Regions from separate parts of the Microaerobacter geothermalis genome, predicted to be linked through region 1. Evidence: a T-box and tRNA genes for the amino acid it is inferred to sense, from the RefSeq annotation. Region 1 holds a T-box; the other holds one or more tRNA genes.
What was found. A T-box is a leader RNA that pairs with one kind of tRNA and senses whether it is charged. The one in region 1 lies ahead of ileS (isoleucine--tRNA ligase), so its partner is inferred to be a tRNA-Ile.
Positions count from the first base shown of each region.

Region 2: it encodes a tRNA-Ile, which carries the amino acid that the T-box ahead of ileS (isoleucine--tRNA ligase) is inferred to sense. The anticodon was not compared.

Region 1 covers NZ_JAKIHL010000036.1:3,353-6,765, reverse strand. The annotation lists gene ileS (isoleucine--tRNA ligase) at 1-2,086, opposite strand, end outside; T-box leader at 2,167-2,410, opposite strand; gene L1765_RS12335 (DivIVA domain-containing protein) at 2,470-2,958, opposite strand; gene L1765_RS12330 (YlmH family RNA-binding protein) at 3,077-3,413, opposite strand, start outside.
Region 2 covers NZ_JAKIHL010000019.1:40,686-44,098, forward strand. The annotation lists gene L1765_RS08780 (2'-5' RNA ligase family protein) at 1-346, opposite strand, end outside; gene L1765_RS08785 (phosphatidylglycerophosphatase A family protein) at 492-1,058, shown strand; tRNA gene L1765_RS08790 (tRNA-Met) at 1,335-1,411, shown strand; tRNA gene L1765_RS08795 (tRNA-Asp) at 1,416-1,493, shown strand; tRNA gene L1765_RS08800 (tRNA-Ile) at 1,651-1,727, shown strand; tRNA gene L1765_RS08805 (tRNA-Val) at 1,745-1,820, shown strand; gene L1765_RS08810 (DUF423 domain-containing protein) at 2,152-2,523, opposite strand; gene L1765_RS08815 (Fe(3+) ABC transporter substrate-binding protein) at 2,829-3,413, shown strand, end outside.

The DNA.
Region 1 (3,413 bases):
AAGCTTTGCGTACCTTCTGAATTACTCTCTGAGCTTTACCCAGAATATAACGATCCAGCTCCGTTAACTCCTCATAGGAAACCCGGTCTTTCGTTGGATTAAAATCATTCAAGTTGCCCAGAAGGAATCGGAAAGTATTTCTGATCTTCCGGTACACCTCAGCAATCTGATTCAAGATATTATCTGAGATTCTTACATCAGATTGGTAATCAACAGAAGCCACCCATAAGCGAAGGATGTCTGCACCCAATTTGTCCATGATCACCTGTGGAACGATCACGTTACCCAAGGATTTGGACATCTTTCTACCCTCTCCGTCCAAGGTAAAGCCGTGGCTTAAAATCCCTTTGTATGGGGCTTGACCCCTGGTGGCAACCGCTGTGGAAAGGGACGAGTTAAACCATCCTCTGTATTGGTCAGAACCTTCCAAATATAAGTCAGCAGGCCACTGCAATTCTTCCCTTTCCTGAAGAACAGCTTCATGACTGGAACCGGAATCAAACCATACATCCATGGTGTCGGTTTCTTTCCTGAAAGAAGTATTGCCGCAGGCAGGACAAGAAAGCCCCTCGGGAATTAATTCGGAAACGTCCATGGCATACCAGGCGGATGAACCTTCCTGTCTAAAAATTTCCGCAATCCGATTAATCGTTTCATCATTCACAATCGCTTCCTGACAAGCTTCACAATAAAAGATAGGAATTGGGACTCCCCATACCCGTTGTCTGGAAATACACCAGTCATTCCGGTCAGCCACCATATTATGAAGGCGCTGTTCTCCCCATGAGGGGGTCCATTTTACTTCCTTAATGGCCTTTAACAATTCCTCCCTAAATCCATCGATAGAAGCAAACCATTGCTCCGTAGCCCGGAAAATAACCGGCTGCTTGCTTCTCCAATCATGGGGATATTGGTGGGTGATAAAGGAAAGCTTCAATAAAGCTCCTGCTTCATCCAATTTTTGTGTGATCGGCTTGTTGGCATCATCATAAAACAAACCTTCAAAACCGGGTGCCCCTTCCGTAAAACGGCCCTTGTCATCTACTGGACACAAAATCTCTAAATGATATTTTTGTCCCAGATAAAAGTCTTCTTCCCCATGCCCAGGAGCGGTATGAACACATCCTGTACCGGCATCCAAAGTAACGTGATCCCCTAAAATCACAAGGGAATCCCGATCATAGAAAGGATGACGGCAAACAGCATACTCCAGTTCAGATCCTTTAAAGGTGTTTACGATTTCATAGGTCTCCCAGCCTACTTCTTTCGCCACTTGTTCCAAAAGACCTGAAGCCACCACCATCTTATCATCTCCGACACGGACAACCGAATATTCCAATTCAGGGTGAAGGGCAATAGCCACATTGGCCGGGATAGTCCATGGAGTCGTGGTCCAAATCACTACCGATGTTTTCTCATCCAATAGTCCTTTTCCATCCTTCACAGGAAATTTGACATAGATGGAAGGAGAACGCTTATCTTTGTATTCAATTTCTGCTTCAGCTAAAGCGGTCTCAGAGGAAGGAGACCAGTAAACGGATTTTAACCCTTTATAAATATAACCTTTCTTGGCCATTTCCCCGAATACTTTGATTTGCCTTGCTTCATACTCAGGCTTCAAGGTGAGATAGGGATTTTCCCAATCTCCCCGAACACCCAAGCGTTTAAATTGCCCTTTTTGTTTTTCCACATAGGAAAGAGCGTATTCTTTACACATCTCTCTAAATTCATTGATTCCCACTTTATGCCGGTCTATCTTTTTATTTTTGATAATGGCATGTTCAATGGGAAGGCCATGGGTATCCCATCCAGGGACATATGGGGCATCATAACCTGACATGGATTTAAAACGGACAATCATATCTTTTAATACCTTATTTAATGCATGACCGATATGAATATCCCCATTGGCATAGGGAGGCCCATCGTGAAGAATGAACTTGGGTCTTCCCTTTGTTCTCTCCTGCACTTTTTTATAAATATCGATTTCATCCCACCATTCCTGCATAGATGGTTCCATTTTCGGCAAATTGCCCCTCATGGAAAAGTCGGTTTTAGGCAAATTTAATGTTTTCCCATAATCCATATCTCTCTCAACTCCTTTAACGTATTCCGCAAACATATGAAGAGCGTTTGTATATGGTGAAAATAAAAAACTTCCCATCCCAAAGGGACGAGAAGATAACCCGCGGTACCACCCTTATGGATGAAAAACAAAATCATTCTATTGGAACAACATTTCATCCACTTGACATTCTTAACGGGAATGAACCGTCTTCCCCTAATCCGGTAAAATTTCAGGGAAGCTGCTTCACAGATGATCATTCATCAGCCGCAATCATTGGCTCCCACCAACCCCAACTCGCTGTAGATTCGTATCTGATGAATCTGTTCTGGTCATCGCATTTCAATATGTAACAAACAAATATTTTCTATTAACGTGCAGTATACTTAATTCTCATCGACACGTCAAGAGACAGCTTCCTCATTTTCATCAAATTCAGCAATCTTATCCCATTCATCGTTGCCCAGCATTTCCAATTGTGCCTCCAAAAGAGTTCGAAAACGGGTACGATAGATAGAAGCCCTTTTCTTTAACTCTTCCATTTCAATCGCAATCTTTCTTGCTTTGGTTAATGCCTCATTAATGATACGGTCTGCATTTTTTTCCGCTTCTTTCAAAATCAGTTGGGCTTCCTTACGGGCATTGTTTTTCAATTCCTCGGCTGCCTCTTGGGCTACAACAATAGACTTTCCTAAAGTATCTTCAATTTTCGTAAAATGGCTCAAACGTTCTTCCAATTGATGAACCGTGTTTTCCAGTTCTTTGTTTTCCCGAATCAAGGCTTCAAAATCTTTTATAATTTGATCTAGAAATTCGTTAACCTCATCTTCATTGTATCCTCTGAAACTTTTTGTAAACTCCTTATTATGTATATCCAAAGGTTTTAAAGGCATGATGCCACCTCCCACTTAGTCTTTCTCAACATTCGACAAAAGCTGTGAAATTTCCTGCCAAAGGAACAAAATCATTGATTAAGATTTTGTTCCAGAGGTTCATAGTCGATTTTGATGACTAGTTAACCCTGCCCACCCGTAATCTGATTTTCCCCTTTTTCGTTTTACCCTCAATGCCCAAAATATGAAAGCGGCCAAATCCTCGAAGGGAAATGACGTCCCCTTGGCTTACTGGTTCGCTTGGGTTATCTATAATCTTCCAATTCACTTTCAGATGGCCGGCACGGATGGGGGAAAGTACTTTTGACCGGGACAAGTGATACACCTCCGATGCGATCGCATCAACCCGTAAGGAAGAAACGGTAATGGATATCTCCTTGAGAGAGATTGAAGGAATAACCAAATCATCCTTCGTTATCATCGATATGGTTACAGACTGCCGATGAACTTGATTC
Region 2 (3,413 bases), on a different contig from region 1:
GAGGAATAAAACGATATGAAGTTGGTATGGGAATTTTTATTTCGTTTCTAAGAGATTGATGAAGCTTAATGATCTCAGTCTCTTCTTTTATTGCAAAATAAATGACTGGATTTGTAGGGTGAAAGGTGCTGACCTTATGAAACTGAAGTATAAATGGCTTTGTATTTTCTGTTATTTTTTTTATTGATGGGGTTAATTCCTTTATTTGAGGGTCATCCGCCTCAAAAGCCTCAATTAATGTTAGATGAGGGGGAATTAATGCATAATGGCTGTCATATCTTTTGCGATATGAGTTGGCCGTATCTTGTACGTTCTTATTAGGGAAAATCACAATTCCGTATTTCAAACCAATCCCTCCAATACGATTCTTAGCTAAATTTTAGCAAATCTCATACCATTTGCATACTGCCGAAAGTTTATCATTCAGACACATTTTACGATAAATATGATATGATGTTAGTATACCGTAAATGGCGAGGGGGACTCAAATCATGATGAGACAAGTTCACAGCAAAGAAGTAAAAGAAGCTTGTTTAAAGCGTTTAAAAGATAGAGGGGTTACCGTTGAAGATATTGCCGAAGTGGTATATCTGATGCAGGCACCATACAACGTAGATCTAAAGATGGAATCCTGCGTAGAAAGTGTTGAAGCGGTTTTGGAAAAGAGAGAATTGCAGCATGCCATTCTTGTTGGAGTAGAATTGGATGTCCTTGCTGAAAAGGGGATGTTATCTGAACCACTTCAGTCTTTAGTAGAAAGTGATGAGGGATTATTTGGCTGTGATGAAACGTTAGCACTGGGTTCCGTATTTGGCTATGGAAGTATTGCGGTAACCACGTTCGGTCACCTTGATAAACAAAAGATTGGAGTTATTAAACGTCTCGATACGAAGAGTGGAAAAGGAGTTCATACTTTTTTAGATGATTTGGTCGCCAGTATTGCAGCCTCAGCATCCAGTCGCTTAGCCCATCGTCTTAGGGATGAACAGGAACAGGAATTGGAACAGAGAAAGCAACGGATAGAAATGGTTGATGAAAAAAACAAGAACGTAGGATAGTCTAAGTATTCATTAATCCGATGGCTAATCGCCACTATGACTTCTACTTCTAAGGTGGGAGATAAGTGGTGATTAGCCTCTAGTTAATTTTAACTTGTGCCGTAGAACGATTGAGGTATAATCATGAGAAAAAAGCTATGTATCATTCACGAGTGAATTTTTGACGAATAAAATAATTGGAATCAGAAACTTGCGATTAGGGGGTTGATTTCTTTCGTGAAATGGTGTATATTTAGTCTTGTCGCTGAAAAAAACATTTATTTCAGCATGTAATGACGCGGGGTGGAGCAGTCCGGTAGCTCGTCGGGCTCATAACCCGAAGGTCGCAGGTTCAAATCCTGCCCCCGCAACCAAAGTGGAGCTGTGGTGTAGTTGGCCTAACATGCCTGCCTGTCACGCAGGAGATCGCGGGTTCGAATCCCGTCAGCTCCGCCATATATGAAATTCTTCGTAGCCCTTTAATCAAAGGGATTCGAAACCAGCCTCGTAAGAGGCGTAGGGGGCGTCGAAGTCGGGAACGAAGTGAGCGTATCCCGTCAGCTCCGCCATATATGAAATTCTTCAACTTTTAACACTGTTTTGTATGTTCTGTGGGCCTTTAGCTCAGTTGGTCAGAGCGGTCGGCTCATAACCGATTGGTCACAGGTTCGAGTCCTGTAGGGCCCACCATTTCTATTAATAGATGTGACTCGGTAGCTCAGCCGGGAGAGCACCATCTTGACAGGGTGGGGGTCGCTGGTTCGAACCCAGTCCGAGTCACCATACATAAGAGATTGAAACCCTTGATAATCAAGGGTTTTTTGTTACGTTTATGTGAGAATGTGTTGACCCTCTTTCACTGCCAATTATTAGGGTATCATCTCTTACCTCAAATTTCAGTTCGCTTCCTTATTTTATCGAAATCGCTTCTCATAAGGCTTCGGCAGCCAAATTACCAAACTGTTACCCCATTTTTTGCACTCGCATTTCTCCCACTCCTCCATTTGTTTATAAATGGATAATTTTAGTGAGTAGCGGAGAACCTTCAAGGTCGACTTCCCCATGCTGGATATGCTGTTTTAACAGAAGTTAGTTTATGGGATCGTAGGAGTACTCACCCTCTGATGGCTGCTAACGCAAGCAAAATCCAGCCAAGTAAAAAGGCTACTCCCCCGAAGGGAGTAATTGCTCCTAGGACCTTAATCCCGCTTATACTTAAAGCATACAAACTTCCTGAAAATAAAAGAATTCCGATTTGAAACAACCATCCTGACCAATTCATGAGTGATATGGCCCCCAATCTGTCAGATAAAATGGCAATAAAGATCAGGGCAATCGCATGAATCATTTGATATTGAACGCCTGTTTGATAAATAGCCAGCAAATCGGGAGAAATTTTCCCTTTCAGGCCATGGGCTCCAAAAGCTCCTAATGCCACAGACAAAAACATATTTAAGCTGCCGAGAATGACGAATAGCTTTAACATCAGCGTCTCCTAACCTTTAGAAAATTTTTCATTGTTACAATGATACAAATACTATACCCTTTTCCAAATTCGTACACAAGTGATTCCTCATCTGACAGTATCGATCCTTATTTGGAAAAATCGCCTAGTCCTACAATTTATCAATCTAAGTTTTCCAACTTTTTTTCTGCAGATGAAGGGTAAAAGTGACAAATCACTAACACTCTTAGCTGTAAAGCAAAAAAGTTTCTTTACATGATAATGATTATCATTATAATTAGTAGTTGAGAACAATCTCTTATTGTAACGTAAGGGGGATACATATCATGAAAAAACAATTTCTCTTCTTGGGAGCCATCTTTTTAGTAGCATTGTTGGTTTTGGCGGGATGCTCCGGCACAGAAGGTGTGCAAACCACTGAATCGTCTTCTCAAGCTAACAAATCTACTAGCAACAATGAACAAGCGGAAGATAAAGGTGTAGTTAATCTGTATACTAGCAGACACTACGATACCGATGCGGAACTTTATAAAATTTTTACAGAGCAAACTGGTATCAAAGTTAATGTAGTTCAAGGAAAAGGCGATGAGTTGATGGAGCGCCTTGACCGTGAAGGAGCAAACACTGAAGCTGACGTATTTATGACGGCGGATGCAGGTAATTTGTATCGTCTGAAAGAAAGAGGATTATTGCAAGCTGTAGAGAGCAAAACATTGGCTGAAAATATACCAGAACAATTGCGTGATGTGGATAATCAGTGGTTTGGCTTAACCAAAAGAGCACGTGTTATCGCCTATGCCAAAGACCGTGTGAGCCCTTCCGAGCTGTCCACTTATGAGAATTTGACTGATCCGAAATGGAAGGGGAGGATCCTGGTCCGTTCTTCCAGTAATATTTACAACCAATCGTTG